DNA from 2 places in the Cryobacterium sp. 10I5 genome. Region 1 is predicted to be linked to the other one. Evidence: predicted binding sites of a transcription regulator. Region 1 holds the regulator's gene; the other holds the start of a gene.
The links. The regulator HrcA, encoded in region 1, represses chaperone genes, less so after heat shock. The targets are predictions, from matches to a motif close to TTNGCACTCGNNNNNNNCGAGTGCNAA.

Region 1 (15,055 bases):
TCGAGCGTCGAATGGCCGGCCGTCTCCGCCTGACCCTGGGCGACCTGCGGGCAGAGCACGATATCGCCGAGCAGGCCCGCGGGCGTTTCGGCGTCCTCGGTGCCCGGCCGGAGTTCGTCCATCGGGAAGCTCAGCACATCCGTCGGCCCCGGCTCATCCATCCACTGCACGTGCAGCTGCTCCATCGCGCCCTCGTCGACGAGGAGGATCGCGAGGTCGGCGTCCGCGTGCACGTGCATGGTGTCGAGGGCGAAAGCCGCGAGGCGCTGGAGCGCGACCTCGTCGACCGGGATGTTCGATTCGTTGTTGATTTCAATGCTCATGAGGGTCTCCGTTTCGGAAAGCGGTCGCGGATGCCGCCGGGGCGTTCTGGGCCGCGTTTGACGAATTCGTGGGCCTGTTCGCTTTCGATGCGCTGGGCCTGCCTGAGTGCGTCGTATTCGGTCCAGGCGTCGACGATCCTGCCGACGAGGGAATGGCGCACGACATCCGCGCTCGTCAGGCGCACGAAGCGGATGTCGTCGACCGCGTCGAGCACCCGGGTCACGAGCCGCAGTCCGCTCGTTCCGGCCGGCAGGTCGATCTGGGTGACGTCGCCGGTGACGACCATCTTCGACCCGAAGCCGAGCCGGGTGAGGAACATCTTCATCTGTTCCGGCGTCGTGTTCTGCGCCTCGTCGAGGACGACGAAGGAGTTGTTCAGGGTACGGCCACGCATGTAGGCGAGCGGGGCGACCTCGATCGTGCCTGCCGCGAGCAGTTTGGGCAGGAGTTCCGGCTCCATCATCTCGCCGAGCGCGTCGTAGAGCGGACGGAGATAGGGGTCGATCTTGTCGGTCAGGGTGCCGGGAAGGAAGCCGAGTCGCTCCCCCGCTTCGACGGCCGGGCGGGTGAGGATGATCCGCTCGACCTCCTTGCGCTGCAGCGCCTGCACGGCCTTCGCCATGGCGAGGTAGGTCTTGCCGGTTCCGGCGGGGCCGATCCCGAACACGATCGTGTCGGTGTCGATGGCGTCGACGTATTCCTTCTGGCCGATCGTCTTCGCGCGGATGCTCTTGCCCCGTGAGGTGAGGATCGGCGGCCCGAGACGGACGGAGGGGCTCGAGGCGCTGTCTTCGCCGAGCATCCGGGCGCTCGACACGACCTCGGCAGGGGCGAGGTCGCGGCCCTCGCGGATCATCACGAGCAGTTCTTCGATCAGACGCTGGGCGGCGGCGACCTGGGTCGGCTCGCCGGAGAGCGTCATCTCGTTGCCGCGGACGTGCACGCTGACCGCGGGGTGTTCCTTCTCGATCGCTCCGAGCAGCCGGTCCTGGGCTCCGAGGAGGCGCACCATGGCGACCCCGTCGATGAGGATCCGGGTGTCGACGGTCGCCGCGGGAGGCACGGCACCGGACGGCTCCGACCCGGGGAGCCCGTCGCCTCTGAACTCAGACGGAGCCAAGTGTGCCCTCTCCGAGTGAGCCGGTCGCCGGGTCCGTCGCGGGCTTCTGGGCGAGCACGTGGGCGTGGACGTGGAACACGGTCTGGCCGGCGGAGGCGCCGGTGTTGAAGACGAGGCGGAACTGGCCGTCGGAGAGGTCGGTGGCGACCTGTCCGGCCACCGCGACGAGCTCGGCGAGCAAGCCGGGATCGCCGGCTGCGAGTTCGACGACATTGCGGTACGCCTCGGTCTTCGTCGTGACGACGATGTGCACGGGGGCCTGCGGGTTGATGTCCGTGAATGCGATGATGCGGTCGGTCTCGGCGACGATGGTCGCCGGGATTTCCCGTGCGACGATGCGGCTGAAGACGGAGGGTTCTGCGCCGGTTTCTGACATGGTCCTATCTTAAGCGGCAGGTCGCCCGGCAGGGGTCACCAGCGGACGGTCACCAACGGGCGAGGGCGGCGTTGAGCAGGGCGAGGGCGGCCGGCCCCGCCGTCGAGGTGCGCAGCACGGTGTCGCCGAGGCGCACCCGCACGGCACCCGCGGATTCCAGCAGCTCGAGTTCCGAGGCCGCGATGCCGCCTTCCGGGCCGACGACGAGCACGATGTCCCGCGCCGCTCCTGCCTGATCGTCGGCCCCGGCGTCGTGCGCGGGAAACCGGGTCAGCCGGAGCTCGGCGGTGGGCTCGAGGAGCAGCATCCGGGTGTCCCGCGCCAGCACGACGAGTTGTTTGGTGCTCGTGAGCTCTGCGACCTCGGGAAGCCAGGCCCGGATCGACTGCTTGGACGCTTCCCGCACGATGGCACGCCAGCGATCCCGGCCCTTGGCGATCTTGGGGCCCTCCCACCGCGTCACCGAGCGGGACGCAGCCCACGGGACGACACCGTCGACCCCGAGTTCGGTCGCGGCCTGCACGGCCATCTCGTCGCGGTCGCCCTTGGCGAGTGCCTGCACGAGGCGGATGCGCGGGCTCGGCCTCTCGATGTTTCGTGCGCCGTCGATCCGCAGGGCCAGCCGGCCGGGCTCGGCGTCCTCGACGGTCGCCTCGAGGAGCAAGCCGGACCCGTTTCCGGCGAGCAGGTGTTCCCCCGGCCGGACCCGGCTCACGGTGACCGCGTGCCTGGCCTCCGCACCGATGATGGTCGCGAGGGCCCCGACGGGGCAGTCCTCCGCCCGGAGGGACTCGTCGATGAAGAAGTGAGCCATTCGGTTAGACGCGGAACCGGTCGCGGAGCTTCGCGAAGAGTCCCTGCTGCACCGCACTGAGCGCGGGCGCCGGAGACTTGTGCCGCGCGGCGAACTGTTCGATCAGTTCCCGTTCCTTGTGGTCGAGCTTGGTCGGCGTCACGACGTGGATTCCGACCTTCAGGTCGCCGCGGCCGTTGCCGCGGAGGCGCGAGACTCCGCGGTCCTTGACCGTGATGACCTCTGAGCCCTGCACTCCGGCACGGATCTCGACGGTGATGTCGCCGTCGAGGGCCTTGACCGTTGTCGTCGTGCCGAGGATCGCATCCGTCATGGGCACGTCGAGGGTGCAGAGCAGGTCGTCACCGTCGCGGCTGAACACGTCGTGGTGGCGAACCTTCATCTCGAGGTACAGGTCGCCGTTGGGGCCGCCGGCGGGGCCGGCTTCTCCGCTGCCGGGCATCTGCAGGCGCAGTCCGGTGTCGACGCCGGCGGGGATGTCGACGGGAACCGTGCGGCGCGCGCGGACGCGGCCCTGGCCCTGGCAGGTCACGCACGGGGTGGCGATGATGGTGCCGAAACCGCGGCAGGAGCCGCACGGGCTCGACGTCATGACATTGCCGAGCAGGGAGCGCACGGCGCGCTGGATGTTGCCGGTGCCGTGGCAGATGTCGCACGTGACGGGGGCGGTGCCCGGCTGGCAGCAGGTGCCGCTGCAGGTCGGGCAGACGATGGCCGTGTCGACCTCGAGGTCGCGGTGGGTTCCGAAGATGATCTCGTCGAGGTCGAGTTCGACCCGGATCAGCGCGTCCTGGCCACGTTCCCGGCGGGATCGGGGCCCGCGGCTTCCGCCGCCGCCCCCTCCGCCGAAGAAGGTCTCGAAGATGTCGCCGAAGTTGCCGAAGTTGCCGTCGAAACCGGCGTTTCCGCCCGTTCGGCCGTTGCCGCCGTGGTCATAGTTCTCACGCTGCTTCGCGTCACTCAGCACGTCGTAGGCGTGGGTGACGTGCTTGAACCGCTCCGACGCATCTGCGCCGGGGTTCACGTCGGGGTGGAGCTGGCGGGCGAGGCGGCGGTACGCCTTCTTGATCTCGTCGGTGGAGGCATCGCGTGCGACGCCGAGTACTTCGTAATGGTCAGCCAAAGCTGGCTCTCCTAGGTCTGTTTTCGTAGGTGTGCGGCGTGGGGGCTGGTCGGGAGACTCGCCTATTCGAGCAGGCGGGACAGGTAGCGGGCGACGGCACGAACGGCCGCCATGTTGTTCGAGTAATCCATCCGGGTGGGGCCCAGGACGCCGAGGCGGGCAAGGTCTCCACCCTGCGAGCTGTAGCCGCTCGTCAGCACGCTGGTCTCGGAGAGGCCGAAGGGGGCGTTCTCCCTGCCGATACTCACCGACACCCCGTGCTGGTCTGTGGCCATCTCTCCGAAGAGGCGCAGCAGGACGACCTGCTCCTCGATGGCCTCGAGCACCGGGTAGATGCTCCCGGTGAAGTCTTCCTCTGTGCGCACGAGGTTGGCGGCTCCCGCCATCACGAGCCGCTCCTGCCGGTTCGCACCGACCTGGTCGCGGAGGGTGAGGGTGACGAGGGACACGAGGTCGGGTTGCTCGCCGGCCAGGTCGGCGGCATCCGTGAGCACGGTCGCTGCCGCGCTCATGCTGAGGCCCACCACGGCGGCGTTGAGACGGGCGCGGAGACGGACGAGCAGGTGTTCCTCGAGCGGCCGGGGAAGCTCGATCACGCGTTGTTCGACCCGGCCGGCATCCGTGATCAGCACGGACAGGAGCCGGGTCTCCGAGAGCGGTACGAGCTCGATGTGGCGCACCTTCGCGCGGGACAGCGAGGGGTACTGCACGAGCGCGACCTGGTGGGTGAGCTGGGAGAGGAGCCGGACGCTGCGGGCGAGGACCTCGTCGAGGTCGGCGGACTGCCCGAGGAACGTTTCGATGGCCTGGCGCTGCGCCGCGGACAGCGGGCGCAGATCGGCGAGGTGATCGACGAAGAGGCGGTACCCCTTGTCGGTCGGGATCCGCCCTGAGGAGGTGTGCGGGGCGATGATGAGCTCCTCCTCCTCGAGGAGAGCCATGTCATTGCGAATGGTCGCCGCGGAGACGCCGAAGGAATGCCGGTCAACGATGGTTTTTGAGCCGACGGGCTCGCGCGAGGCGACGTAGTCTTGGACTATGACCCGCAGAACTTCGAGGCTGCGATCCGAAACCATGACTGAATCGCCTCCTTTCCGGGTGACTGGGTGCCGGCGACTTTGGCACTCACAGCGTTTGACTGCCAATCATATCGCGACACACGGGGACACCCCCATTGCTAGCGGATCATTGGGCGCAGTACCTTGAGTCTTGTAATGGTCCCCCATCCGCATGGAAAGGCACGATGATGAGCAATTCAACCGGTAACAGCGGCGAAGATCCGAACCTGGGCCAGCGGCCCCCGCAGCAGCCGTACCAGCCGGCGGCACCCACTCCCGTTGCCGCCGTTCCCCTCACCGAGACCGAGGACCGCCAGTGGGCGTCGTTCGCGCACCTCGGCGGCATCATCAGCTTCCTGCCGTCGCTGATCATCTGGCTCGTGTTCAAGGACCGCGGTCGCTTCACCGACCAGGAAGCGAAGGAGGCGCTGAACTTCCAGATCACGATCGGGATCATCTACGTGATCGGCTGGATCCTCACGGTCGTCCTGATCGGCGGCCTGATCAACCTCGCGGCGTTCGTCGTCTCCATCATCTTCTCGGTCCTGGGCTTCCTGAAGGCGAAGGACGGCCAGGCCTACCGCTACCCCTTCGCCCTGCGTCTGATCAAGTAGCCCGGCGCACGGCGGAACCCACAAGCCCGGAGTACCTCGCGGGACCAGCACAACCGACAACGCGCACAAGGAGCCCGAATGTCTACCACCCCACCCCCCGCCAATTCCTACCAGCCCGTCACTCCGATGAACCCGTCGGACGAACGGCTGTGGGCCACCCTGATCCACGTGGGCGGAATCCTCTTCGAATTCCTGCCTGCGCTCATCGGTTACCTCGTGCTCAAGGACCGCGGCCCGTTCATCCGGGCACACGCGGCGACGGCGCTCAATTTCCAGATCACCCTGCTGATCGCGTACGTGGTGGCGAGTATCCTTCTTTTCGCGTTCATCGGCCTGCTGCTGCTGCCGGCGATCTGGGTTCTCAGCGTTGTGTTCAGCATCCTCGCCGCCCTCGCGGCCAACAAGGGCGAGTACTACACCTACCCGCTCACCATCAAGTTCGTCAGCTAGACCGCAGAACCTTAGTCCGCGAGCAGCCGCCGCACGACGGCGTCCGCGAGAAGCCGCCCTCTCCTGGTCAATTCGACCGTCCCGGAGAGGGCGGCTTTCGCGTTGATGAGCTCATCGGCGATGAGACCGGCAACCTCGCGGCGACCGAGCTGCGAGAGCGTGTCGATCCGGATACCCTCCCGGATGCGGGTGAGCAGCAGGACTCTCTCGACCTCCCGGGTGGTCGCGTCGAGGGTTTCCCGCCCGGCCGCCGGCGAATCACCGGCGAGCATCCGGTCTGCGTATGCCGAAGGGTGCTTGACGTTCCACCAGCGCACGCCGCCGACGTGGCTGTGCGCACCGGGTCCGACCCCCCACCAGTCCTGGCTGCGCCAGTACGCGAGGTTGTGCCTGGACCGGTGTGCGGCATCCGTCGCCCAGTTGCTGACCTCGTACCAGCCGTAGCCGGCGGCTTCGAGGAGCTCGTCGGCGAGTTCGTAGTACTCCGCCTGGGTGTCCTCGTCGACGGGCGCGAGCTCGCCGCGGCGGATCTGCCTCGCGAGCTTCGTGCCGTCTTCGACGATGAGCGAGTATGCGCTGATGTGGTTCGGGGCGAGCCCGATGGCCTGCTCGAGGCTCGCACGCCAGTCGGCGCGGGTCTCCCCCGGTGTGCCGTAGATCAGGTCGAGGCTCACGTCGAGGCCGGCGTCGCGCGCCCAGCCGGTCACGAGCGGGATCCGCTCCGGATCGTGGGTGCGCTCGAGGGTCGCGAGCACCCGGGGCACGGCGGACTGCATGCCGAACGAGACCCTGGTGAAGCCGGCGGCGGCGAGGGCGTCGAGGTAGGCGGCGTCGACCGAGTCCGGGTTGGCTTCTGTGGTCACTTCGGCGCCGGACTCGAGGCCCCAGGTGTCGCGGACGGAGTCGAGCATCCGCACGAGGTCCGCGGCGGGCAGCAGTGTGGGGGTGCCGCCGCCGAAGAACACCGTCGCGGCTTCCCGGTCGGGAACCCCGGAGTCGCGGAGGATTCGTCCTGCGGACTCGACCTCGGCGACGGCCTGTCCGGCGTAGTCATGCTGGGAGGCTCCGCGCAGCTCTGTCGCCGTGTAGGTGTTGAAGTCGCAGTAGCCACAGCGCACCCGGCAGAAGGGCACGTGCAGGTACACGCCGAAGTCGCGCTCGTGGGCTCCCACGGCGGCGGATGCCGGGAGCAGCCCGTCGCGCGGGGCGGGGTCGCCGAGAGGCAGGGCGCTGCCCACCGTCAGACCGCGCCGACCGGGTGCAGGGCGCGCAGGTACCTGGCGGTGAACTTCGCCTGCTGCAGCCGGACGACCGGCCAGGCGAGCCGGTAGAACCAGGTACTCGGGCGGGAGAATGCCCGGATCGTCAGCCAGACGGAGTCGTCGTCGTGTCGTTCGACGATGAACGCTTCCTCGCCGCTCGCGGGGTGGCCGGGCAGGGTGCCGTAGCCGAAGCCGATCCGGTCGGCCTCGTCGATGACGTAGACGACGCGCACGGGCGAGTCGACGGTGAACGGGCCGACCGCGACCGAGAGGCGCGCGGACATGCCGTTCACGATGTACGGCGTGCCGTCGTCGGCGAACGTCGCCTCGTCGACGGGATGCGCCTGGTTCGTCGACGGGGTGCCGTCCTGGTCGAACACGATCCCGGTGTACTGCACGCCGGTGCCAGGGAGGAGGTCGGTGACGGTCATGCCGCTGCCGAGCTGCACCCCCCAGGTCATCAGGAGCGCCGCGGCGGTGCGGAACCGTTCAGCGCCGCTGCCGAGGCGCACGGTGCGTTCGAGCGGCCGGTAGCCGCGGGGCGGGTAACGGAGCAGGTCGGGGGCGAGGGTGCCGCCGATCGCCGTGTACGTCACGGCGGCGTCGGTGAAGGTGGACCGGCGCATCCGCCTACTTCTTCTCTTTCTTGGCCGGCTCGTCGCCCGAGAGCGCGGCGATGAAGGCCTCCTGCGGCACCTCGACGCGGCCGACCATCTTCATGCGCTTCTTGCCCTCTTTCTGCTTCTCGAGCAGCTTGCGCTTGCGCGAGATGTCGCCGCCGTAGCACTTGGCGAGGACGTCCTTGCGGATCGCGCTGATCGATTCGCGGGCGATGATGCGTGCGCCGATCGCGGCCTGGATCGGAACGTCGAACTGCTGCCGTGGGATGAGCTTCCGCAGCCGCCCGGTCATGAGCACGCCGTAGTCGTAGGCCTTGTCGCGGTGCACGATGGCGCTGAACGCGTCGACCTGTTCGCCCTGGAGCAGGATGTCGACCTTGACGAGGTCCGCCTCCTGCGAGCCGATCGGTTCGTAGTCGAGCGAGGCGTAGCCGGCGGTCTTGCTCTTGAGCTGGTCGAAGAAGTCGAAGACGATCTCGCCGAGGGGCATCGTGTAGCGGATCTCGACCCGGTCCTCACCGAGGTACTCCATGCCGAGCAGGGTGCCACGACGGCCCTGGCAGAGTTCCATGATGACGCCGACATAGTCCTTGGGCGCGAGGATCGCGGCCTTGACGATGGGCTCCTCGACCTTGGCGATCTTCCCGTCCGGGAACTCGCTCGGGTTCGTCACGGTGACAGTCTTCTTGTCGTCGGTCGAAACCTCGTAGATCACGCTCGGGGCGGTCGTGATCAGGTCGAGGTTGAACTCGCGGTCGAGGCGCTCGGTGATGATCTCGAGGTGGAGCAGGCCGAGGAAGCCGCAGCGGAACCCGAAGCCGAGGGCGACGGATGTCTCCGGCTCGTAGACGAGGGAGGCGTCGGAGAGCTTGAGCTTGTCGAGTGCTTCGCGGAGGGCGGGGTAGTCGCTGCCGTCGATCGGGTACAGGCCGGAGAACACCATCGGCTTGGGCTCGGTGTAGCCGGGCAGGGCCACGGTCGCGGGGCGCAACGCGGTCGTGACGGTATCGCCGACCTTGGACTGGCGGACGTCCTTCACGCCGGTGATCAGGTAGCCCACCTCGCCGACGCCGAGACCCTTGCTCGGGGTCGGTTCCGGGCTCGTGACGCCGATCTCGAGGATCTCGTGGGTCGCCCGGGTCGACATCATCTGGATCTTCTCGCGCGGGCTGAGCTTGCCGTCGATCATGCGGACATAGGTGACGACGCCGCGGTAGCTGTCGTAGACCGAGTCGAAGATCATGGCGCGGGCGGGGGCGTCCGGGTCTCCCACGGGGGCCGGGATGAGCCGGGTAGCGCGGTCGAGCAGCTCGGCGACGCCGATGCCGGTCTTGCCGGAGACGCGCAGCACGTCTTCCGGCTTGCCGCCGATCAGGCTCGCGAGTTCCTTCGCGTACTTGTCCGGGTCCGCGGCGGGGAGGTCGATCTTGTTGAGCACCGGGATGATCGTGAGGTCGTTCTCGAGGGCGAGGTAGAGGTTCGCGAGCGTCTGGGCTTCAATGCCCTGGGCCGCGTCGACGAGCAGGATGGCGCCCTCGCACGCAGCGAGGCTCCGGGAGACCTCGTAGGTGAAGTCGACGTGACCCGGGGTGTCGATCATGTTGAGCGCGTAGGCCTGGCCGTCGAGTTCCCACGGCATCCGCACGGCCTGGCTCTTGATGGTGATGCCGCGTTCGCGCTCGATGTCCATGCGGTCGAGGTACTGGGCCCGCATCAGGCGGTCGTCGACGACGCCGGTGATCTGCAGCATCCGGTCGGCGAGGGTGGACTTGCCGTGGTCGATGTGCGCGATGATGCAGAAGTTACGGATGAATGCCGGCGGTGTTGCGGCCGGCAGGAACGCCGTGAGGGGTCTGGGTGACATGATCCGGTAATTCTCCCATAGCTCGGGCCCGCCGCGGATTTCGCCCGGGGACAATGCGTCGCGCGCGAGTATGCTCTCCCGTTATCGACCGGTCGCCCCGAACGTCGGGAGGAACGATGACGGAAGCCACCCCGCTGCTGTTCGTGCACGGCATCCGGGCCTCGCGCACCATGTGGCGGCAGCAGCAGGCGCGCCTCAGCGAATCAGGACATCCATCGCTGGCGATCGATCTGCCCGGCCACGGATTGCGCAGCGACGAAGAATTCACGGTCGCGGCGGCACTCCGGGCGATCGACGAGGGTGTGACCGCACTGGGCGGCCGGGTGCTCCTGGTCGGGCTGTCCCTGGGCGGGTACTACTCGATCGCATACGCCGCCGCCCGTCCCGAACGGGTGATCGGCCTCGTCGCGGCTGGGTGCAGCTTCGTTCCGGCCGGGCCGGGGCTCGCAGCCTACCGGAGCCTGGCCCGGGCGATCCGTCTCCTCCCCGACCACGGCCTGTGGCTGCACACAACCCTCGTGCGCGTCCTGCTGCCCCGGGAAGGTGCGCTCGACGCCCTCGCCGGCGGGGTTCCGCTCGGCGTCATGGATGCCGGACTCGGCGCGACGGCTACGCTGAACCCGCTGCGGAGCCTGGCCGAATACCCGGGGCCGGTCTGGCTAGTCAACGGTGCCTTCGACCAGTTCAGGTTGCACGAGAAGCGATTCCTCTCCGCGTGCAGGGACGGCCGTCTCATCATCGTCCCCCGGGCAACGCACCTGGTCTGCCTTGCCCAGCCGGAACGCTTCGCGGCCGTGCTCGCCGGGGTCCTGACCCGGCTCCCCTGACGTTCCCCGACCCGATTATCGACCGGACCGATTAACTGGTATCGTTGCCTGTTGGCTTGCGTGTTGGGTCCCACCCCACCACGATTTTGCCGTACGGCGCCCTCTACCGCCACGCGGCCCATCCGAACAAGAACCTAACGAAAGCGTATAAACGTGGCAAATATCAAGTCGCAGATCAAGCGAATTGGCACCAACAAGAAGGCCCAGGAGCGCAACAAGGCGGTCAAGAGCGAGTTCAAGACCGCCGTTCGCGCTGCGCGCCTCGCTGTCACCTCCGGCGACAAGGACAAGGCTGTCGCCAGCCTCGCGATTGCGTCGAAGAAGCTCGACAAGGCCGTCAGCAAGGGTGTCATCCACCGCAACCAGGCTGCAAACAAGAAGTCGGCGCTCGCCAAGTCCGTCGGCGCGCTCGTCTAGTCTCCGCATCACCCGGCCGAATTTCCGGCTCGCGAAAAAGCCCCCGCCTACCCGGCGGGGGCTTTTTCGTGTTGTGCAGTCAGCGCACGGACTTGCGCTCGTAGAGCGCCATCGACCAGGCGTAGCCGACGAGAGCCAGAACGGCGCACCATCCGATCGCGAGCACCGGGTTCCAGCCGGGCAGGGTGCCGAGGAGCAGCCCGCGCAGGCTCTCGATGAACGGCGTGAACGGCTGGTACTCTGCGAACCACTGCAGCCACCCCGGCATCGAGGCCGTCGGCACGAAGCCGCTGCCGAGGAGCGGCAGGAGGGTCAGGAGCAGGGGCAGGTTGCTGGCCGTCTCGACGGTCTTCGACTGCATTCCCATCGCGACGCCGAGCCAGCTCACCGCGAACGAGATGAGCACGATCAGGCCTGCCGCCGCGAGCCATTCTGCCGGGCTCGCCGTGGGCCGGAATCCGATCAGGAGGCCGACGCCGAGCACGAGCGCGACGGCGATGACGGCCTGGAGGGTGTTGCCGACGACGTGTCCGGCGAGGACCGCGGCCCGCGAGATCGACATGGTGCGGAAGCGCGCCGTGATTCCCTCCGTCATGTCCATGGCGACGGTGATCGAGGTGCCGCCCGCGCTGCCGGCGATCGTGATGAGGAGGATTCCGGGCATCACATAGGCCAGGTAGGCGTCGCGCCCGCCGGAGGGGTCGACGCCGGGCAGGCCGGCCCCGAGCGTTCCACCGAAGACGAACACGAGGAGCAGCAGCGCCACCACGGGTCCGAGGATGGTGAACAGCGAGAGGCCGGGGTAGCGCACCATGTGCAGCAGATTGCGCTGCAGCATCGTGATAGTGTCTGCGATCACATGCGACCTCCGGCCAGAGGCCGGTGCGTGCGTGGCGGTGAGTGTGGTCATGACTCCGTTCCCTTCGTTCGAGCCGGTTCGGCCTCAGCGGCCCGCGCGGACCGGGCGGACCGGGCGGACCGGTTTGTGGTGGCGGTGAGGGCGAAGAAGACGTCGTCGAGATCAGGCGTGTGGATGCTGAGGTCCTCCATCTCGACGCCTGCGTTGTCGAGGCGGTCCAGGATGCCCCGCAGCGCGCCGACCGTGCCGTCGCCCGGCACCGTGAGCGCGAGCCCTGCCTCATCGCGAGTGGAGTCGCCGAGCAGCCGGGCGGCGGCGTCGAGCGCCGCGGCATCCGTGAATCGCAGCCGGATGTGCCCGCCGGGGACGAGGCGCTTGAGCTCGTCCGGCGTGCCGTTCGCGACGATCCGGCCGCCGTCGAGCACCGCGATGCGGTCGGCGAGCTCATCGGCCTCGTCGAGGTGCTGGGTGGTGAGGAGAACCGTCGTGCCGTCCGATACCAGGCCACGCACGATGTCCCACATCGTGTGACGACTGCGCGGGTCCAGGCCGGAGGTCGGCTCGTCGAGGAAGAGCACCCTCGGCGCCGCGACGAGGGTCATGGCGAGGTCGAGGCGGCGACGCATCCCTCCCGAGTAGGTCACGAGCGGCTTCCGCGCGGACTCGACGAGGTCGAACTGCTCGAGGAGTTCCGCCACCCGCTGGGCCCCGCGTTTCGGCCCGAGGTGCCGCAGCCTCGCCATCAAGCGGAGGTTCTCTTCGCCGGTGAGCAGGCCGTCGACGGCCGAGAATTGGCCGGTGAGGCCGATCGCGGCGCGCACGCCGTCATGGTCGCGCACCACGTCGCAGCCGTTGACGACGGCGGTGCCGCCGTCCGGTCGCACGAGCGTGGACAGGATGTGCACGGTCGTGGTCTTGCCCGCGCCGTTCGGGCCGAGCAGCGCCGTGACGGTGCCCGCCTCGACGCTGAGGTCGACCTGGTCGAGCACGGTCTTTCCGCCATAGGCCTTACGGAGCCCCTGGACGTCGATCGCCGGTCTGGTCATGTCTGTCATTCCCTTCTGCTGGTTGACTGCCCTGCTGTTTCTGTTGCTGGGTGCTGTGCTTCACCGGGTCAGCGGGCCCGTTCGACGGCAATGTCGCCGAAACGGGTGCGCGCACGGACCGAGACGGTGTGCTCGGCGGAGTCGGGAGCCCGGTCGCCGGCCAGTTCGTTGTGCACCCGTCCTTCCTTCGTGGCGAGATCGAGCCAGGCGGGGATGCCCGGTCGGACGCCGACGGTCACCTGGCCGAAGCCGCTGTCGAGCTGGACCGAACCACTCGACACCTCGTGCAGGTGGATGCTGCCGTACGCGGTCTTTGCCGAGACGGAGGCGAGCGCCGTGGTGATGTCGAGGTCGCCGTAGGAGAGCTTCGCCTCGAGGTCGCCGCCCGATTCACCGATCAGGATGCTGCCGTGCGACGCCTTGAGCACGGCGTCTCCGGTGACGGTGCCGATCCGGATCTGACCGTGGTCCGCCGTGATGTCGATGCCGCCGTCTGCGGTGGTCACCGACGCGTTGCCGTGGGAGGCGCGGAGCCACAGGTCGCCCGTGGCGTCGAGGTTCACGGCGCCGGTCGACGCCTTGACGCGGGTCGCGCCGAGCCGGCCGACGGTTCGCACGCCGCCGACGCTGATCTCGACGGTCAGCCGCGAGCCGGTGGGCAGCTCGACCTTCACGTCGACGGACTCGGTCGGGCCGATGACGCTGAAGCGGGGCTTCGGCCCGGTGATGGTCAACCGGCTGCCGTCGAACTCGACCCGGGTCTCCTCCGCTCCCCTGCGATCGACGGCCTTCGCCGGGTTTGTCGGCGCCACCGTCACGATGGTGTCGGGGCGGTCGCCGGCGAGCACCTCGACGATGCCGACGGGCAGGTTGATGGCGAGGTCGATGGGGCCGGGGGTACTGTATGCGGGCATGCTGGCGCGTCCCTTTCTGTGGGCTGGTGTGAGACCGGTGCGTGTGTGTGGCGCGAGTCCGGTGTGTGTGGTGCGTCGGGGTGATGCTGGTGGATGCCGGGGCCGGGCCGGTCAGCGCGCCCAGCCAGCGAAGTTGTCCCCGGTGCGCAGCGTGCGTTGCGCTGAGCGGCGCTGCCGGGGCTGGAGGGCGGCCGCGATCGCGCGGACGAGCCAGGTGTTGACAGAAAGCCCGTCGGCCGCCGCCGCCTCGTCCACCCGGGTCTTGAGGGCGTCCGGGAGGCGGAGCGTCGTGCGCGAGGTGCTCGTGTCGTCGAGGTCGACGGCGGCGGGCTGACGTTCCTCGGCGTCGGACTCGGAGTTCGGCTGGGTGACCACGAACTCGATCTCGCGGCCGCGGAGCCGCAGGTCGACCGAACCGGGCGCGAGGTCGCGGGTGATCTCGCCGACCGCGGCCGACAGGACGTCGAGGAGCACGAGCCTCGTCGCGGCATCCAGTCCGGCGGCGAGCCGTTCCGCGACGGCACGGGTGTCCTCCGCGCCGTTCGCCGCGGTCTCCGCCAACTGGCGCTGCAGGTCGGTGACGTACTGTCCGAGTTCCATGTCACCATGGTGACACCAGCGTGGTGTCATGTCAAGCGATTATGGTGTCACACTGGGAATGAAGCCGTTACGGGCTGGCAGGGGTACGTTGGCAGGTCAGTCCTCGCCGCGGCGGGCGATGACCCCGATCAGGCGTTCGAGGGCGAAAACGGGATCCCGTTCGGCGCCCTTGACCGCGGCATCCGCTTCGGCGAGGGCGACGATGCACCGTCCGAGGCCCTCATCTGTCCAGCCGCGGAGGTCGCGCTGGGCGCGTTCGACCTGCCAGGGCGCCAGGCCGAGCTGGCCGGCGAGCTGGCCGGACCCGCCCCGGGCACCGTAGACCTTGGCCATGGTGCGGATCTTCATCGCGAAGGCCGCGACGACGGGCACCGGGTCTGCGCCGGAGGTGAGCGCGTGCCTCAGAATGACGAGAGCGTCGCCGTACTTGCCGGCGATCGCCGCGTCGGCGACCTTAAACGCGTTCGCCTCGACGCGGCCGCCGTAGTACCGGTCGACCGTGGTCTCCGTGACCTCGGAGGTCGAGTCCGCGATGAGCTGCTGGCACGCAGCAGAGAGTTCGGCGAGGTCCCCGGAGAAGGCCGCGACGAGGGCGCGCAGGGCGCTGCCGCTGACCCGCTTGCCCGCCGTGCGGAATTCGGCCGCGGCGAAGTCGTGCCGGTCGGTGTCCTTTTTGAGTTCGGCGCAGACGATCTCGATGCCGCCGCCGAGGCCGGACCGGATGGTGTCGAGGAGCTTCTTGCCGCGCACGCCGCCCGCATGGCGGA
Region 2 (5,560 bases), on a different contig from region 1:
TTCGCAAGCGTGCCGAGTACCGATTACTATCGCTGAGAGCCCGTTCGCCGGGCGCAGTGACCGGACCGGGAGGCCGCAGTGACGGATGCACGACGCGCTACCGCGGCCGGCGACGACCTCGGCTTCGAACTCACGCGCCCGCCGGAGGAAATCACCGGCGAGCTCGACTACGCCTCAACCGTGACGGCTCCCACCGAGTGGGTGCCGTACGTCTACACCGAGTCCGAGCTTCGCGCCCTCTCCCGCAGGCGCGCCATCGCCGTCGCATCCCTCGGATTCGGCGCCGTCGGACTCGCCGGCGCCGTCTTCGTGGTCTGGGCCGCGCCGCTCTCGCTCACGGCCGTCATACTCGCCGTCTGGGCGAGCCGTACCGAACGCGCGGCCGTGTCGATCTGGGCCTGGGGCCTCGGCACGGGCCTTGCCGGCCTCGTCATCGCCGCCGGCTGGATCGTGCTGATCAGCCAGGCCATCAGCCCCATCCCGCACTGAACGCCTGGCACTGAGTGCACAGCACTGAGTGCACAGCACTGAGTGCACAGCGCTGAGTGCTCAGCGCGGCGGCTGCACCCGCTCCACGAGCAGCGCGAGCCTGCGCCCGCCCGCGCGGGTGAGCACGAGCGTGGCCGACTCGGGTCCGTGCAGCTTCAGTCGGGTGCGGAGCACGGCCGGGTCAATGTCCACGCCACGCTTCTTGATCTCGAGCGTCCCGATCCGGCGTTCCTTGAGCGCGAGCCGGAGCTTCTTCTCGTCCACCGGCAGCGACTCGAGCACCCGGAACGCCGTCGCGAACGGGGTCTCGTGCAGCGACTCGGTTTTCAGGTACGCGATGCCCTCCCCGAGCATCAGCGCGTCCATGCTGCGGGCCAGGTCGCCGATCAGCCGTGCCCGGATCACCGCGCCATCCGGCTCATACAGGTAGCTGCCTGCCACGCCGGCCTCACCGGCGACGCTGTCGACGTCCACGCTGTCTGCGGCCGCGGTGAGTTCGTGCCGACCGCCCCTGCCCAGGAGCAGGGCCGAGCGACGGATGCCGTCGCGTGCGAGGGCGCCGAACCAGAGGCCCATCTCGACGAGCTTTCCGTCCACGGAGACCCACTGCGCTTCCGCGGCGGCGGGAATGGCGTCGCGGTCGTGGCCCGGACCGAGCTTCACGCCGATCGGCATCCGCTCGCTCAGGCCGAAGACGAAGTCGAGGTTCGGCGAATAGTCTTCCGGCCGGGTCAGCCGGGAGGTGTTGCTGTGGCCGGCGGTGCGGCGGGCCGGGTCGAGCCAGGCCGCGTCGAAGCCGGTGAGGTCGAAGGTCTCCGCGTCGCCGTGCACGACGCTCGCATTGTCGAAGGGAGCGAGGTTGTAGCTCGCGACCGTGGCCGTGACCTCGTCGGTGTCCACGGCGGTCACCTGGATGTCGAGAGCGGCGAGGGCCATCGAGTCGCTGCCGATGCCGCTGCCGAGATCGGCGACCCGGTCCAGTCCGGCTGCCGCGAACCGGCCGGCGTGCAGGGCGGCGACGTTCAGTCGGGTGGCCTGTTCGAGACCGGCCTCGGTGAAGAGCATCCTCCCGGCGAAGTCGCCGAACTTGGCGACAGCCTTCGCCCGCAGCCGGGACTGGCCGAGCACCGCGGTCACGAGTCCCTGCGGGTGACCGGCCTTGCGCAGGTCGCTCACGAGGCGCACCACATCGGAGGAGTTGTCCCAGGGCGGAAGCGAGTCCAGCAGGCGCAGCCCATCGGGGGACAACAGGTCAACAAGCTCGGAGCGTTCCATTGTCCAAACGATATCAAGCCGTGGCCGCCGCGCCCGGAACGCCCGAGTCTGGCACTCACGTTGCGTGAGTGCCAGATGCGCCCTAAACTCGCTGTTAGCACTCTCGCTGTGAGTCTGCCAACCAAGTCTTAGCTAAGAAAGAGGTCAACCGTGTCGGTCTCCATCAAGCCGCTCGAGGATCGCATCGTCATCAAGCAGGTCGACGCCGAGCAGACCACCGCATCAGGTCTGGTCATCCCTGACACTGCCAAGGAAAAGCCCCAGGAGGGCGAAGTTGTCGCCGTCGGCCCCGGCCGCATCGACGACAACGGCAACCGCATCCCGCTCGACATTGCCGTGGGCGACAAGGTCATCTACTCCAAGTACGGCGGAACCGAGGTCAAGTTCGGTGGCGACGATCTCCTCGTCCTCTCCGCACGCGACGTGCTCGCCGTCGTCGTCCGCTAGGGATCCGTCCCAGGCGCCACGCACGACCGCACTACACGTATAGACAACACAAAATCCCGGATGGCCTGGTCATCCGGGATTTTGTGTTCCCCAGGCCCGCTTGAACGCGGCCAGAACCACCCAGAACCACCCAGAGCACGCTGACGCCGGGCACGCCCGCGAAGGGGAATCGTTGTGAGCCGCACACCGAGACAGCCGGCCGAACCGACCAGCGGACTCGCCTTCGCGATCGCCGCATACGGCCTGTGGGGACTGCTCCCACTCTTCTTCCTGCTGCTGCACCCGACGGGACCCTTCGAGGTCGTGGCCTGGCGCGTGCTCTTCTCGCTGGTCTTCTGCCTCGCCCTGATCACCGCCACCCAGGGCTGGCCCGCCCTGCTCGTGGTGCTCCGTCGTCCGAAGACGGTCTGGGTGATGGGCCTGGCCGGACTCCTGATCTTCGTCAACTGGCAGACCTACGTCTTTGCGGCGCTCACCGGGCACGTCGTCGAGGCGGCCCTCGGCTACTTCATGAACCCGATCGTCACGGTGCTGCTGGGCGTCTTCGTCCTGCACGAGCGGTTACGGCGCATCCAGTGGATCGCGGTCGCGATCAGCGTGGCCGCCGTGATCGTGCTCACGCTCGGCTACGGGTCGCTGCCGTGGATCTCCCTCGTCCTCGCCCTGTCCTTCGGTTTCTACGGCCTCATCAAGAAGAACGTCGGCCCCGGCGTCGGCGCGCTCACCGGGCTCACCCTCGAGACCGCCTGGCTGATGCCGATCGCGATCGCGGAACTCCTGATCGTGGGCGCCGTGACGGGGCTCACCTTCGGCACTGTATCGCCGTGGCACACCGTCGGCCTCGTATCGACGGGCGTCGTAACGGCCGTCCCGCTGTTGTTCTTCGCCGCGGCCGCCCGACGCCTGCCGCTCAGCGTGCTCGGCCTCGTGCAGTTCATCGCTCCGGTGCTGCAGTTCCTCGTCGGCGTCTTCCTCCTCGGCGAGCCCATGCCGCCCGAACGCTGGGTCGGCTTCGGACTCGTCTGGGTCGCGCTCGTGATCCTCACGGTCGACATGGTCGTCACCGGACGCGCCCCGCGGCGAGCATCCCCCGAACCCCTCTGACCGGAGATACGCTCGAAGGACTCCACCTGTGAAAGGACCACGGATGCCCTTTCCAGCTCTGACCGTCACCTCTCGTTCCGTCTCCACGACGGGACTCGCCTTCACGGTCGCCGCCATCGCCGCCGTGCTCGTGCTCTCCGGGTGCACCGCAAGCGAAGCCCCCGCCGCCGTGACCAGCACCCCGACGGTCGCGGCATCGATCGCGCCCACCGGCGACGGCACGCTGTTGGTCGGCACGCTGTTCCCGATGACCGGGGAGGCGGGAGCGGTCGTGACCGGTGCCGCGCAGGTCGCGGGCACCGAGCTGGCCGCCCGGGAGATCCAGGAGCAGGCCCTGCCCGGCACCCCGCCGATCCAGCTCGTCCATCGCAATTCGACGGGGAACGTCGCGGTCGCGGTCGCCGACCTGGTGGCGCGACACGTCGACCTCGTGCTCTGGGACGCGACGACTGCCGTACCCGCGGAGGTCGCGGCATCCGTCGCCGCAGCGGGCATCGCTCTGTTGCCGCTCGACGGCTTCACGAACGGCGGCACCCCGCTCGCGGCCGACGAGGCCTTCGCGGTGCGTCTGCGCACCTCCGATCCGGGCCTCGCCGACACCGCGGGAGGCGGAGAAGCCTTCGACGGCGTCGTGCTCGCGGCCCTCGCCGCGACCGAGGCAGGCGACGACGGCGGGCCCTCGCTCACCCCGGCCCTCGACCGGGTCAGCCGCGGCGACACGGTGTGCACATCTTGGGCATCTTGCATCACCGCACTCGGTGAAAAGAAGCAGATCGCGTACCAGGGCGTGACCGGGCGACGCTCTTAGTACAGCGCCTCGTCCGACGGCGTCCCCCAGGGCAAATGCTGGTGGTGTCACGAATCGCTAACGATGTCCCGTTTGAACGGCAAGAAAACATCCTCGAAACAAAGTGATCCTAGGTTGGAGCCTAATAACGCGAGTGGGCCTCACCCGGAGGCGTACTTACGCGTGCAAGATGAAAGGGTACCCAGGATGATTAAATCCAAGCACGCCCTCCGGACCGCCATCGTGGCGGGAGCAGGCGTCATCGCCGTCATGCTCTCCGGTTGTGCATCCGGCGGCGGTTCTACCGCTACCACGACCTCGGCCGCGGCCGCGTCCTCGTACACCGACGCAGCTTGTGCGAGCGGAGCGTCCACGGACAAGTCGCTGGTCGTCGGCTCGATCCTCCCGATCACCGGTAGCCTCGCTTACCTCAACCCGCCGGAACTCGCCGGCGTCGGCCTCGCCGTCTCAGACATCAACGCCGCCGGCGGCGTCGACGGCAAGGACGCCTGCGTCCTGGCCACCGACTCCGGCGACAGCACGGACCTGACGATCTCGACCGCGTCCGCCCAGAAGCTCATCGCTGCCAAGGTCTCCGTCGCCATCGGCGCCGCGTCCTCGAGCGTTTCGCTCAACGTCGTCGACTCCTTCGCCTCCGCGAAGATCGTCCAGATCTCCCCGGCCAACACCTCGGCCAAGCTCAGCGGCTACGGTCCGTTCTACTTCCGCACCGCACCGCCGGACTCGGTCCAGGGTTCCGCGCTCGGCCAGCTCATCACGGGTGACGGCAACGCCAAGGTCGCCTTCCTCGTCTTCAACGACTCCTACGGCACCGGCCTCCGCGACTTCACGCAGAAGAGCATCGAAGCCTCCGGCGGAACCGTCGTCTACGGCGGCAAGGGCAACGGCCAGGAATTCCCCCCCGGCCAGACCACGTTCTCGTCCGAGGTGACCGCCGCCAAGGCGACCAACCCCGACGCGATCGTCATCCTCGCCTTCGACGAGACCAAGTCCATCATCCCCGAGCTCAAGGCCCAGGGCGTCGACCTCTCCAAGGTCTACCTGTCTGACGGCAACACCGCCGACTACAGCAAGGACTTCGAAGCCGGCACGCTGACCAGCGCACAGGGCACGATCCCCGGCGCCTACCCGGCCGACGACTTCAAGGCCAAGCTCGTCTCCTGGTACAAGGACACCCAGAAGGCCGCCCTCGGCGACTTCTCCTACGCCCCCGAGGCCTACGACGCGACCACCCTCTCCGCCCTCGCGGCGCTGAAGGCCAAGTCCACCGTCTCCGCCGACATCCAGGCGCAGCTCGCGGCCGTTTCCGGCGCGAGTGGCAAGGGCACCAAGTGCAAGAGCTACGCCGAGTGTGCACCGCTCGTCACCGCCGGAACGGACATCCAGTACGTCGGACAGTCCGGCGTCGGCCCGTTCAACTCGCACAACGAGCCGTCG

Region 2: the regulator HrcA is predicted to act here: its motif matches at 1,813-1,839, upstream of groES (co-chaperone GroES).

Annotation. Positions count from the first base shown of each region.
Region 1 covers NZ_JASJVI010000001.1:131,042-146,096, forward strand. Annotated here, with positions in the region: gene ybeY (rRNA maturation RNase YbeY) at 1-323, opposite strand, end outside; gene QN350_RS00585 (PhoH family protein) at 320-1,336, opposite strand; gene QN350_RS00590 (HIT domain-containing protein) at 1,431-1,820, opposite strand; gene QN350_RS00595 (16S rRNA (uracil(1498)-N(3))-methyltransferase) at 1,870-2,634, opposite strand; gene dnaJ (molecular chaperone DnaJ) at 2,639-3,757, opposite strand; gene hrcA (heat-inducible transcriptional repressor HrcA) at 3,820-4,833, opposite strand; gene QN350_RS00610 (DUF4870 domain-containing protein) at 5,004-5,429, shown strand; gene QN350_RS00615 (DUF4870 domain-containing protein) at 5,508-5,879, shown strand; gene hemW (radical SAM family heme chaperone HemW) at 5,891-7,117, opposite strand; gene QN350_RS00625 (DUF1990 domain-containing protein) at 7,120-7,767, opposite strand; gene lepA (translation elongation factor 4) at 7,772-9,625, opposite strand; gene QN350_RS00635 (alpha/beta fold hydrolase) at 9,742-10,452, shown strand; gene rpsT (30S ribosomal protein S20) at 10,606-10,869, shown strand; gene QN350_RS00645 (ABC transporter permease) at 10,949-11,728, opposite strand; gene QN350_RS00650 (ATP-binding cassette domain-containing protein) at 11,776-12,774, opposite strand; gene QN350_RS00655 (DUF4097 family beta strand repeat-containing protein) at 12,843-13,688, opposite strand; gene QN350_RS00660 (histidine kinase) at 13,800-14,288, opposite strand; gene holA (DNA polymerase III subunit delta) at 14,385-15,055, opposite strand, start outside.
Region 2 covers NZ_JASJVI010000139.1:272-5,831, forward strand. Annotated here, with positions in the region: partial or broken gene QN350_RS18775 (hypothetical protein) at 1-36, shown strand, start outside; gene QN350_RS18780 (hypothetical protein) at 79-489, shown strand; gene QN350_RS18785 (THUMP-like domain-containing protein) at 550-1,764, opposite strand; gene groES (co-chaperone GroES) at 1,915-2,211, shown strand; gene rarD (EamA family transporter RarD) at 2,386-3,315, shown strand; gene QN350_RS18800 (hypothetical protein) at 3,359-4,123, shown strand; gene QN350_RS18805 (ABC transporter substrate-binding protein) at 4,310-5,560, shown strand, end outside.